3 regions of the Streptomyces sp. NPDC091279 genome follow, and region 1 is predicted to be linked to each of the others. Evidence: riboswitches for the same ligand, from Rfam matches in the RefSeq annotation. Region 1 holds a riboswitch; each other region holds the start of a gene.
What was found. Region 1 has a riboswitch for S-adenosylmethionine ahead of ACIQOU_RS24945 (aminotransferase class V-fold PLP-dependent enzyme). Riboswitches for the same ligand answer to the same signal wherever they lie in the genome.

Region 1 (4,204 bases):
GTCCGCGCAACGCCCCGACGCGCACCGCGTTCGGCGCCGCCTGGATCTCCTGGTACTTCGTGCTGCTCGTCGGTGGTGGCAACGACCTCTGGGCCACGCACTTCCACCTGTCGATCAACGCGATCACCTGGTTCGTGCGCGTCGGCTTCTTCGTGGTGCCGGTCCTCGTCTTCATCGCCACCAAGCGGATCTGCCTGGGCCTTCAGCGCCGGGACCGGGAGAAGGTGCTGCACGGTCGCGAGACCGGCACCATCAAGCGGCTGCCGCACGGTGAGTTCATCGAGGTGCACGAGCCGCTCAGCCAGGACGCGCTGCACACCCTCACCGCGCACGAGCAGTACCGCCCGGTGGAGATCGGCGGCACGGTCGACGAGAACGGCGTCGAGCGCAAGGTGAAGGGCACCGAGAAGCTGCGCGCCAAGCTCAGCGAGTCGTACTACGGCGCGGAGTCGCAGATTCCGAAGCCGACGGTCGAGGAGTACAAGGAGATCACCAGCGGCCACGGCCACCACTGATCACCACGTCGCCACACGACGACCGAAGGGCCCCCGTCCGCTCAGCGGACGGGGGCCCTTCGCCGTACCCGGCGCTGGATAGGGTGGCTCTCGTACCGACCCTTCCCGACGACTCTTCGAGATACGACCAGGAGCGGCTGATGAGCGCTGTGACCCCCGCTGGAGGCGACACCGCGGCGGGCCGTTCCTGGCCTGCCCTGCTGAACGGCCTGCTGGCCGGCCACGACCTGAGCGCCGACGACACCGCCTGGGCGATGGACCTGATCATGCGCGGCGAGGCCACCGACGCGCAGATCGCCGGGTTCGCGGTGGCGCTGCGCGCCAAGGGCGAGACCGTCGCGGAGATCAACGGCCTGGTCCGCACGATGTACGAGTACGCCCATGTGATCGAGGTACCGGGCCCCACCGTCGACATCGTCGGCACCGGCGGCGACGGCGCGAAGACGGTGAACATCTCGACGATGTCGGCGATCGTCGTGGCCGGCACGGGCGCCCGCGTCGTCAAGCACGGCAGCCGGGCCGCGTCCTCCGCGTCCGGGGCGTCCGACGTGCTGGGGAAGCTCGGCGTCAACCTCGACCTGTCCCTGGAACGGGTCCCGCAGGTCGCCGAGGAGGCCGGGATCACGTTCTGCTTCGCGGTGAAGTTCCACCCGGCGCTGCGTCATGTGGGCGCCGCCCGCGGCCAGTTGGGCATCCGCACGGTCTTCAACACGCTGGGTCCGCTGACCAACCCGGCCCGGGTGCGGGCCCAGGCCGTCGGGGTCGCCGACCCGCGGATGGCCCCGATCGTCGCCGGTGTCCTCGCCGAGCGCGGCAACTCCGCCCTGGTCTTCCGCGGCGACGACGGGCTCGACGAGCTGACGACGACGGCCACCTCCCGCGTCTGGCAGGTCCGTGACGGCAAGGTCGCCGAGGAACGCTTCGACCCGAGGGACGTCGGCCTCGACCTGGTCCCCGTGGAGGCGCTGCGCGGCGGCGACCCGGCGTACAACGCGGACGTCGCCCGCAGGCTCCTGGACGGCGCGACGGGCCCGGTGCGGGACGCCGTCGTACTGAACTCGGCGGCGGCCCTGGTCGCCCTGGAGGCGGAGGACGGGCCGCTGGCGGAACGGCTGCGGGCCGGGATGGCCAAGGCGGCCCACTCGATCGACTCCGGCGCCGCCGGGCGGGCCCTGGAACGCTGGGTCGCGGCCAGCAACGCCTGACGGAGCACCGTCGCGGTCCCGCGATCCGGACACGGGTTGCGGGACCCCGATCACTTCACGTACGTTTTTCCGCAGGTCATGAGTGACAGTCATGAGGCCCCGGCCGACTGTCCGGCAACCCTCCGTCCGTGGCGGGGTGCCCCGGGTGAAGACCAGGCCGTGGGCAGCGAGGTCCACGGCAAGCGCGGACCCCTCGTACCACCAGGGGTCCTGGTCGTCGAGGAGCATCCTGTGAGCAAGCGAATGCGCTAGGGCGTCGAGCCCCGCCTCCGCACACCCCTTTTTCTTTCCGCCCCGTGTTCGAGCCGAAGCCGCTCACACGGTGGTTCCCCCTGCTTCTCACAGGAGTTCGCCATGTCTGTCTCCACCGCCGCCGTCGACCAGGCCATTTGTACCCCGCTGCCGGTTCTGGGCCGAGATGTCACCGTCCCGCTCGTCACCGGCGGCGAGGTCGGCTACGCGGCCCTCGACTACGCGGCCAGCGCCCCGGCCCTCCAGCGGGTCTGGGACGACGTGGCCGCCTACGCCCCCTACTACGGCAGCGTCCACCGGGGTGCCGGCTACCTCTCGCAGCTCTCCACCGACCTCTTCGAGAAGGCCCGCGAGACGGTCGCGGAGTTCCTCGACTGCCGCGCCGACGACCAGCTGATCTTCACCCGCTCCACCACCGACTCCCTCAATCTGCTGGCCCAGGCCCTGCCCGCCGACTGCCAGGTCTTCGTCTTCGAGACCGAGCACCACGCCTCGCTGCTGCCCTGGAAGGACGCCCGGGTCAGCTACCTCGACGCCCCGCGCACCCCGCACCAGGCCGTCGAGACCCTGGAGCGCGCCCTCGCCGCCCGCGACCCCTACGGCCCCGCCCTGGTCTGCGTCACCGGCGCCTCCAACGTCACCGGCGAGCTGTGGCCGGTGCGTGAACTGGCCGCCGCCGCCCATGCCCACGGCGCCCGCATCGTCCTCGACGCCGCCCAGCTCGCCCCGCACCACCCGGTCTCCGTGCGGGACCTCGACGTCGACTGGGTCGCGTTCTCCGGCCACAAGCTCTACGCCCCGTTCGGCTCCGGCGTCCTGGCCGGGCGCGCCGACTGGCTCCAGGCCGCCGACCCCTACCTCGCCGGTGGCGGCGCCAGCCGCAAGGTCTCCCGGCGCGAGGACGGGGGAGTGGACGTGGAGTGGCACGACAGCGCCGCCCGCCACGAGGCCGGTTCCCCGAACGTCATCGGCGCCTACTCCATCGCCTCCGCCTGCAAGGCGCTCACCGAGGCCGGCTTCGACACCCTGGTCGCCCGCGAACGCCACCTCGTCGACCTCGTCAGGGCCGGGCTCGCCGAGGTGCCCGAGGTGCGGGTGCTGTCCCTCTTCGGCGACGACGCGCCCCGGGTCGGCGTGCTCTCCTTCGTCGTCGACGGCTGGAACAGCTCGCACTTCGCCGCCGCGCTCTCCGCCGAGTACGGCATCGGCGTCCGCGACGGCCTGTTCTGCGCCCACCCGCTGGTCCGCACCCTGCTGGGCACGGCCCCCGAGTCCCAGGGCGAGTGCGGCGCCCCCGAGGCGTCTCCCGGCGAGAAGTCCCTCAACGCCATCCGCGTCAGCTTCGGCGCGGGCACCCCGGACGAGCACATCGAGCGCTTCGTGGCCGCAGTCCGCGAACTGGTCACCAACGGCGCCCGCTGGACCTACCACACAGAAAACGGCCGCTGCGTCCCAGCAGTGAACTGACCCCGACGACGCACCACACCCCAGGCCAACCCACCCAACCTGGCGACATCCCGACGGCACATGGCGACGCCGCCAGGTCCAGCCAACCTGGCGGCGTCCCGACGGCACAGGGCGACGCCGCCAGGCCTGCCAACCCGGCGGCGTCCCGACGGCACATGGCGACGCCGCCAAGTCCAGCCAACCAAGGGGCGCGGGGAACTGCGCGACCAGCCACGACGCACCGTCAGCCGCACACGCACCGCACCCGGCACACGCGTCGCGCCGCACGCACCGTCAGCCGCACACGCACCGCACCCGGCACACGCGTCGCGCCCCGCACGCACCGTCAGCCGCACACGCGTCCCGCCCCGCACGCGCCGTGCCCCCTCACCCGGGGTGACTCAAGACCCCACCCGAGGGGACTCAGGAGTCCAGCCCGATGGCGAACGCGGCCTCCAGGTCGTGCTGGGAGTACGTCCGAAACGCCACGTGCGTATCCGTCGCCTCCACCCCAGGAATCTTGCTGATCCGCCCCGGAATCACATCGGCCAGATCCTCGTGCCGCCGCACCCGAACCATCGCGATCAAGTCATACGTCCCGGTCACGGAGAACACCTCACTCACCGTCTCCAGCGAAGCGACCGTCTCCGCGATCTCGGGAATCCGATCCACGCTGGTCTTGATGAGCACGATCGCGGTGATCACGGCTGGTTCTCTCCCTCGGGGGCCGGAACGGGGACGTCGTTCACTCTAGTCCGCCGGCACCCCACCCACGCGAAGAGGAAC
Region 2 (4,204 bases), on a different contig from region 1:
CGGCGCCGGTCCCGGCACCGGCGGCCTCGTCGCCGTGGTCGCCGTTGTCGTCGTGGTCGTCGTTGTCGTTGTCCAGGGGGATGACGTCGGTGGGGGCCCAGCCGAAGGAGACGGTCGCGCCGACGGCGGGGGGTTCCTGCGGGGTCCGGGCGTGGACGGCGACGCCCTCGGCCACGACGACCCGGACCTCCCACGCCTCACCGGTGAAGGCCCGGTGGCCGACGATGCCGGTGCCCCGGGGGGCGCTCCCGGCGGGGAAGGCGCCGGGTCCGGGGGCGGCGGGCAGGACCGTGATCCGTTCCGGGCGGACGGCGAACGTGGTGGGCACGCCGTCCGGCAGACCGGCGCGGCCGGTGTCCAGGCGAGCGCCGCCGAGGTCGAGGGTGCCGTCCGAACTTCCCGTGCCCCGCAGGACGTTGGCCGCGCCGATGAACTCGGCGACGAAACGGGTCGCCGGGGTGCGGTACACCTCGGCGGGGGTGCCGAGTTGCTCGACCCGGCCGCCGTTCATCACGGCGATCCGGTCGGACAGCGACATCGCCTCTTCCTGGTCGTGGGTGACGAACACCATGGTGATGCCCAGGCGTTGCTGGAGCGCGCGCAGTTCGATCCGCATCTCGCGGCGGAGCTTGGCGTCGAGGTTGGACAGCGGCTCGTCCAGCAGCAGCACGGCCGGGCGGGTGGCCAGCGCGCGGGCCACGGCGACGCGCTGCTGCTGGCCGCCGGAGAGCTGCTTGGGGCGGCGGCCCGCGTACTGCTCCAGGCCGACCAGGCGCAGCGACTCCTCGACCCGCGCCGCCCGTTCGGCCTTGTCGACGCGCCGCACCTTGAGGCCGTAGGCGACGTTGTCGGCGACGGTCATGTGCGGGAACAGCGCGTAGTTCTGGAAGACCAGGCCGAGGCCGCGCCGGTGGGTGGGGACGTCGGTGAGGTCGGTGCCGTCCAGGACGATGCGGCCCTCGGTGGGCCGCACGAACCCGGCGAGGCAGCCGAGCAGCGTCGTCTTGCCGCAGCCGCTGGGGCCGAGGACGGACAGGAACTCGCCACGCCGGATGGTCAACCGGTCGACGTCGAGGACCCGTTGCCCGTCGTACCCGGCGGCGAGGCCCTCGATGTCGATGTGAATGTCGTCGGTGGGCGCGTCGTCGACGCGTGTCTCGTCGGTCACTTGAGGATCGCCGCTCACTTGAATATCTGGTTCCAGCGCTGCTGCCACTGGTTCAGCCGGGGAGTCGCCGTCGTGTAGTCGACCCACGTGAACTTCTGGTAGACGGCCTCGCCGTACTTCACCTTCTTCTTGAAGGCGGGGCTGTAGTCGATGGAGTCGTTGCCGCCGCCGTAGAAGGTGCCCTCGGCGAACGGCTTCTGGTGCTGGGCCGAGCTGAGGTAGTCGAGGAAGGTGTAGGCGGCCTTGCTGTGCGCGGTCCCCTTGGGCACGTAGTACGAGGTGAGCGCGCCGACGGCGCCGGAGGCGGGGTAGGTGAAGCCGATCGGCTGTCCTTCCTTCTCCATGGCGAAGGCGCGGCCGTCCCAGAACGGCACGATCCAGGCGTCGCCGTTCTGGAGGACGGTGGAGACGCTGCCGGCGTCCGCCGGGTAGGCCGACACGCAGCCCTTCAGCTGGGCGAGCTTGTCGAAGGCCTTGTCCACGGCGGCCGGGTCGGACAGCTTGCCGCCGCCCTCGGAGACCAGCGCGGAGAAGAACTCCAGGCCCGCGTTGTAGGTCAGTGGGGGCAGCGCGACATGGCCGCAGTACTTCTTGTCGAAGATGTCGTTCCAGTCCTCGGGCGCCTGCTTGATCTTGTCGGTGCGGTAGACGAGACCGTTGGAGCCGGTGGTCAGCGGGACGCCGTAGGAGGAACCGCCGAGGGTGGACTGCCGGGTCAGGACCGGGTCGAGCTGCTTCCAGTGGCTGAGATCGGCCGTCGAGAGCGGCTGGAGGAGATCGCCGCCGACCGCCTGGTGCAGCGAGCCGGGGGTGAGGGCGACGACGTCGAACGGCGCGTCCTTGCCGCCGGCCGCCCGGAGTTTGGTGAGCCAGCCGGCGTCGGCGCCGTAGACGAGGTTCACCTTGATGCCGGTGTCCTTCTCGAACGGGTCGACGAAGGACTTCTTGAACAGCGCGCCCCATTCTCCGGCGAACGCGGTGACGGTGATCTCCTCGCCCTTGCCCTGGGAGGAGGAGCCGGAGCCACCGCCGGTGTCGACGCTGCATCCGGTGACGACGGACAGGACGGTGGCGGTGCCGGCCGCCACGACGACCGGCAGGAAACGGCGGCCGCGAGGGCGGCGGGACAGGACGGATCTCATTGGTGGAGGGCTCCTCCGTGCGGGGTGGCGGCGCGCTGCGGGCCGACCCGTGAGTGAGTGATCAGCGTCCGCTCGACCGGCGGGAGCCGCGCGGCGGAGGGCCGACGGGACGGGGCGTGACGTGGTGTGCTGACTGTCATGCCATGCTCCCGTCCCAGGTCCTGGACCTGAGCGACAGGTCCGCGCTTGCCCCCGGCACACCGGAGTGCGCAGGGAGCCGTGTCATCACCCGGGGCACCCCACCGCAGAAGGAGGGTTGCCGCCCAGCAAGCCGGGGCTTGTCGCTGGGACTCGTGACGCGGGTAAAAGTAACACCAAATTCAGCCAATCTGAAGATGATGCCCGTTCCGTGGACGGCCCCCCGCCCGCGAGGCCCTCACACATGCAGGAACCCCAGGTCAGTGACCTGGGGTTCGTGAGCCGGGTGCTTCGGAGGGTGCGTCGGTCAGCCGCCGAGCACCAGCGCGCAGACCACGGAGGCCACCGGTGCGATGGCCGCCGTCTCGGCCTCGGCCAGTGTGCCGTCGTCCTGGATGCGCAGGGCGGCGACCGTGCCGCTGTGCTGGTTGGCCACCAGGAGACGGCCGGGGGCCAGGGTCAGGCCGCGGGGCCAGCTGCCGCCGCCGGGGGTCTCGCCGAGCGGTGCGAGCGTGGTGCCCGTGAGGCGGAACGCGGCCACCGTGTCCGCGCCCCGGTTGGTGACCCACACGAACCGGCCGCAGGGCGAGGCGACGATGCCGCCGGGCTGGTTGGGGACGTCCGCGACGGCGGTGGCGGGCACCCGGGACAGCGCGTGCAGGGTGCCGGTCGCCGGGTCGTAACGGTGACAGGTGACCGTCGACGACAACTCGTCGGCGCTGAACACCAGGGACCCGGACGGCGCGAACGCGAGGTGCCTCGGTCCCGAGCCGGCCCGCATCCGGCTCACGGCGACCTGCGTCAACTTCCCGGTGTCGGCGTCGAGTTCGTAGGTGAACACCGCGTCCGCGCCGAGGTCGGTGGCGAGGAGATAGCGGCCCGCCGGGTCGGGAAGGATCTGGTGGGCGTGGCTGCCGTCCTGGCGGCCGGTGACCGGGCCCGACCCCTCGTGCTCGACGACGTCCGTGAGGTCCGCGAGCCTGCCGTCCGCGTCGAGGCGGTGGACGGCCACGGTGCCGGGGAGGGTGTCGGTGCCGTAGTTGGCGGTGAGGAGGAAGGCGCCGCCCGGGTGCACCGTGAGGTGGCAGGGGTTCGCGCCGCCGCTGGTCAGGGGCGCCCCCAGCGGGAGGGGCGCCCCGCCGTCCCGCAGCGCGAACGCGCCGACCGCGCCCGGCGTCGACTCGTGCGTCGTGTAGACGACCGGCAGTGTCGGGTGCGCGGCGAGGAACGACGCCCCCCGGGCGGCGACCGCGTCCAGGGCGGTCAGCCCGCCCTCGGGCGTGAGACGGAGGGCGGTGAGTCCGATCCCCTCGCCCCCGGTGTCGGGCGTGTAGGACCCGGTCAGGACGGAGACACCGACTGGCGCTGCTGGATTGCTCATTGACGGTCCATCAACTGTGGCGTGTGACATGTGAGTTCAGTTCCTCGTACGGCGGGGGACGGACGGCGCGGACGGGTCCGGTGCCCGGGTGGCGTCAGCGGAGTACGTCGTCGTGGTGGTCGAGGAGGGCGAGTTCGGCCCGTCGGGGCAGGCCCTCCCAGTCGCCCTCGGTGCCGACCGCGAAGGCGCCGAGGCGGGCGGCCGTGTCGAGGCGGACCGCAGCCGGTGCGCCGGTCAGGAGTTCGGCGAGGTACCCCGCGACGAACGCGTCCCCCGCGCCCACCGAGTCGTGGACCCGGGCGGGCAGCGCCGGCTGGCGGTACGGGCGGCCGTCGAGCAGGGCGAACGCACCGTCCTCGCCCAGCTTGATCACGG
Region 3 (4,204 bases), on a different contig from region 1:
CACTCGACCCATGCGAGTGCAAGCGCCTACCGAGGATCGGCCGGTGACTGCGCGGAGGGCGAACGGTCGGCGCACGGGCCGTGCGGGAGGGGCGCGCGAGGGGCGCACGTGGCGACACGGCCGGGAACGTGCCTGGGAACGCGGCCGGGAACGTGCCTGGGAAAACGCAGACCGAAGGGCCCGCACCCCTGGAGGTGCGGGCCCTTCGGCAGAAGACGTCGCCTGCGGTTGATTCGGCTGGTCGCGCGATCAGGCGGCGACGCGAACCATGTCGGCCTGCGGGCCCTTCTGGCCCTGCGAGATCTCGAACTCCACCCGCTGGCCTTCTTCCAGGGTGCGGTACCCGTCCATCTGGATCGCGCTGTAGTGGACGAAAACATCCGCACCACCGTCGACCGCGATGAAGCCGTACCCCTTCTCCGCGTTGAACCACTTGACGGTGCCCTGAGCCATGCCCAACTCCCCTATTACTGGCCCTTGCACAGACCCGCACTTCGCGGACCCGGGTCAGACCTCCACCCACCGTTGGCACTGGGGGCGTGCGCCGGAACGCGTCGACCGCGGCCGAATGTATCTGCCCAACTGCCCTCTGCAACAGGTCAATCGGACGAGAATTCTGGACGGCCGGGGTCCGGAATGTTGCGAGAATTCAACTCAATTCAGGGCAAGTCGGGCCCGGCAAAAGGCACAAGGCGCGCAAAAGTCCCGCACACTTTGGCTACATCTTGTCGCGCGGCGAGCCGGAACCCGTCGGGGCGCGGTGTGCGGAATGGTGCGGGTTCCCCAATCCTACCGTGCTCAACCATGCAGAATTGCCCCCTCCGGTTCTCTCCCGGGGAGGGCAATTCGGTGAACTCTCGGTGGCCCGGTCAGCCGCCGGCGACCGCCGGGATGATCGAGACGCCCGCGCCGTCCGGCGTCGCGGTCTCAAGCCCCTGCTCGAACCGGACGTCGTCGTCGTTCACATACACGTTGACGAACCGCCGCAACGCACCCTTGTCATCCAGAACCCGCCCAGAAATCCCGGAATGGTTCTTCTCCAGATCAGCAATGACCTCACCGAGGGTGCTCCCCTCGGCCGTCACCTCAGCCTGGCCCCCGGTATAGGTACGCAGAATAGTGGGGATACGGACACTAACGCTCACAGGAGAACCTCCGGTCGGAAGCAGGCTTTTTGGCTTGTGGCTTTCAGGGGCGCGGGGCTGTGTTCGATATGCGGCTGCCGCCGCGCGGGCGCGAGAAGCCCCACCGGCCCGCAGACGACAACGACGAAACTAGGCAAGCCCAGCTTCACGGAACGATTCCAGGCTGGGCCGAATCGTCGCACTCAGCCCCGTCCCCGCCACCGCGTCCAGCGTCTTGAGCCCATCACCGGTATTGAGCACCACCGTGGTCAACGTCGGATCGAGCAGCCCGCTCTCCAGCAGCTTCTTGGTGACCCCCACCGTCACCCCACCCGCCGTCTCGGCGAAAATCCCCTCCGTACGGGCGAGCAGCTTGATCGCGTCGACGACCTGCTCATCCGTGACGTCCTCCACCGCACCCCCCGTCCGCCGCGCGATGTCGAGCACGTACGGCCCGTCGGCCGGGTTGCCGATGGCCAGCGACTTGGCGATGGTGTTCGGCTTCTGCGGCCGCACCACGTCGTGCCCCGCCTTGTAGGCGACGGACACCGGCGAGCAGCCCTCGGCCTGGGCGCCGAAGATCTTGTACGGCTTGTCCGCGACGAGCCCGAGCTTGATCAGCTCCTGGAGCCCCTTGTCGATCTTCGTGAGCTGGGAGCCCGACGCGATCGGCACGACGAGCTGGTCCGGCAGGGTCCAGCCGAGCTGCTCGCAGATCTCGTACGCGAGGGTCTTGGAGCCCTCGGCGTAGTAGGGCCGCAAGTTGACGTTGACGAAGCCCCAGCCCTCGCCGGCCGGGTCGCCGATCAGCTCGGAGCAGAAGCGGTTCACGTCGTCGTAGTTGCCCTCGATGCCGACCAGCTCGCCGCCGTAGACCGCGGCCATGACGACCTTGCCCTGTTCCAGGTCGTGCGGGATGAACACGCAGGAGCGGAAACCGGCCCGCGCGGCGGCGGCACCGACCGCGCCGGCGAGGTTGCCGGTGGAGGAGCAGGAGAGGGTGGTGAAGTGGAAGGCGCGGGCCGCTTCGATGGCCTGGGCGACGACGCGGTCCTTGAAGGAGTGCGTCGGGTTGCCGGAGTCGTCCTTGACGAAGAGCTTCCCGGCGTCGACACCCAGCGCGCGGGCGAGGTTGTCGGCCTTGACGAGCTTGGTCCAGCCCGGGTTGATGTTGGGCTTGTCGGCCACGTCGGCGGGGACGGGCAGCAGCGGCGCGTACCGCCAGATGTTCGCGGGGCCCGCTTCGATCCGCTTGCGCAGCTCCTCGGTGTCGTAGGCCGAGAAGTCGTAGGCGATCTCCAGCGGGCCGAAACACTCCTCGCAGGCGAAGACCGGGCCGAGCGGCACGCGGTGGCCGCACTCCCGGCAGCTCAGCGCGGTGGCCGGACCCAGGTCGACGGGGGCGCTGGAGGGGTTCGTGGTGTTTTCGGCAGTCTGCACAGCCATGGAGGCGAGGCCCTTTCTCCTCATCTTCCTCACGACGCATCTCGCCGTGAGACGGATTTGGCACCTTCCCGAGCCGGGAGCCTCGCGTCACGATCAACACTGATCTGAACGAGACCGGCTGGAGGGTTGCCGGGGCTTCATCGGGCCGTATCCCTCTGCCCCTCTGGATGAGCGGTATGTAGTTGTTGTGGCCGCCGATGGACCCCGACATGCGATGGTCACCAGCGTTGTTCAAGACTGTAACCGAAGGCCAGGACAGTTGAGATAGTCGTCCGAACCGCGAGATGGATCACACCGGTCCGCTCGCCCGGAGAACGTTAAGGAGCCGCGCACTGTGATGAACCAAGTCGAGCGCTGGCTGAGCACCCACTCCTGGTCCGTGACCGATCGCCCGCTGCACCGGGTCCTGGCCGCCAAACGCGCCTCGGGGCAGACGGTCAGCGTGGTGCTGCCGGCGCTCAACGAAGAGGAGACCGTCGGCGACATCGTCGCCGTGATCCGGCACGACCTGATGCAACAGGTCCCGCTGGTCGACGAGATCGTCGTCGTCGACTCCGGATCGACCGACCGCACCTCCGCGGTGGCCGCCGCGGCGGGCGCCCGGGTCGTGCACCGCGACGACATCCTGCCGCGCATCCCGGCCGTCCCCGGCAAGGGCGAGGTGCTGTGGCGCTCCCTGCTGGTGACCAGCGGGGACATCGTGTGCTTCGTCGACGCGGACCTGCGGGAGTTCTCCTCCGACTTCGTCCTCGGCATCGTCGGCCCGCTCCTCACCGACCCCGGCATCGACCTGGTCAAGGCGATGTACGACCGTCCGCTGCGCGGCGCCGCCGGGCAGGGCGGCCGGGTCACCGAGCTGATGGCGCGCCCGCTGCTGAACATGCACTGGCCGCAGCTGGCCGGTTTCGTGCAGCCGCTGGGCGGTGAGTACGCGGCCCGGCGCTCGCTGCTCGAACAGCTGCCGTTCCCGGTCGGGTACGGCATCGAGCTGGGCATGCTCGTCGACTCGCTGCATCTGGTGGGCCTGGACGCGCTGGCCCAGGTCGACGTCGGGGTGCGCAGGCACCGGCACCAGGACGGGCAGGCGCTGGGCCGGATGGCCGCCGCGATCTACCGCACCGCCCAGCTGCGACTGGCCCGCGGGCATCTGATCCGGCCCGCGCTGACCCAGTTCGAGCGCGGCGAGGACGGTTTTGAGCCGCGCACGTTCTCGGTGGACACGGAGGAACGGCCGCCCATGGCGGAGATCGCCGAGTACGCGTCCCGCAAGGTGGCGTGACCGGGCGGGCGGGGGCGCCCGAGATGTCGGGCGGGTGACCTCGACCGTCGTTCGTATACGTCCTCGCCGCCGCCGTCACCCGAGCGCGTCCGCACGTTTGAGCGTTTGTGGGCCGGGCTAGGTTGAGGCGTATGGCTCCCACCCACGACGTACCCGCCCAGGTGCTGGTCGCGTCCAACCGCGGTCCGGTCTCGTACGAGGTTCAAGGCGACGGCTCGCTGGCCGCCAGGCGGGGCGGCGGCGGGCTCGTCTCCGGCCTCTCCGCGATCGGGCCGGACGCGGACGCGCTGTGGGTGTGCTCCGCGCTCTCCGACGGCGACCGCGAGGCGGTACGGCGCGGGGTCGGCGAGGCCGG

Region 2: it holds a riboswitch for S-adenosylmethionine, as region 1 does, so the genes downstream of both, ACIQOU_RS01270 (PotD/PotF family extracellular solute-binding protein) here and ACIQOU_RS24945 (aminotransferase class V-fold PLP-dependent enzyme) in region 1, are expected to answer to the same signal.
Region 3: it holds a riboswitch for S-adenosylmethionine, as region 1 does, so the genes downstream of both, thrC (threonine synthase) here and ACIQOU_RS24945 (aminotransferase class V-fold PLP-dependent enzyme) in region 1, are expected to answer to the same signal.

The regions. Positions count from the first base shown of each region.
Region 1 covers NZ_JBIVVA010000010.1:68,280-72,483, reverse strand. The annotation lists gene ACIQOU_RS24955 (cytochrome bc complex cytochrome b subunit) at 1-515, shown strand, start outside; gene trpD (anthranilate phosphoribosyltransferase) at 656-1,720, shown strand; SAM riboswitch class IV at 1,795-1,911, shown strand; gene ACIQOU_RS24945 (aminotransferase class V-fold PLP-dependent enzyme) at 2,075-3,439, shown strand; gene ACIQOU_RS24940 (Lrp/AsnC family transcriptional regulator) at 3,842-4,123, opposite strand; gene ACIQOU_RS24935 (rhomboid family intramembrane serine protease) at 4,120-4,204, opposite strand, start outside.
Region 2 covers NZ_JBIVVA010000001.1:316,467-320,670, reverse strand. The annotation lists gene ACIQOU_RS01275 (ABC transporter ATP-binding protein) at 1-1,168, opposite strand, end outside; gene ACIQOU_RS01270 (PotD/PotF family extracellular solute-binding protein) at 1,183-2,310, opposite strand; SAM riboswitch class IV at 2,488-2,609, opposite strand; gene ACIQOU_RS01265 (lactonase family protein) at 2,756-3,829, opposite strand; gene ACIQOU_RS01260 (sugar kinase) at 3,924-4,204, opposite strand, start outside.
Region 3 covers NZ_JBIVVA010000012.1:308,900-313,103, reverse strand. The annotation lists gene ACIQOU_RS29435 (cold-shock protein) at 250-453, opposite strand; gene ACIQOU_RS29430 (MoaD/ThiS family protein) at 870-1,145, opposite strand; gene thrC (threonine synthase) at 1,275-2,570, opposite strand; SAM riboswitch class I at 2,588-2,744, opposite strand; gene ACIQOU_RS29420 (glucosyl-3-phosphoglycerate synthase) at 2,905-3,849, shown strand; gene ACIQOU_RS29415 (trehalose-6-phosphate synthase) at 3,981-4,204, shown strand, end outside.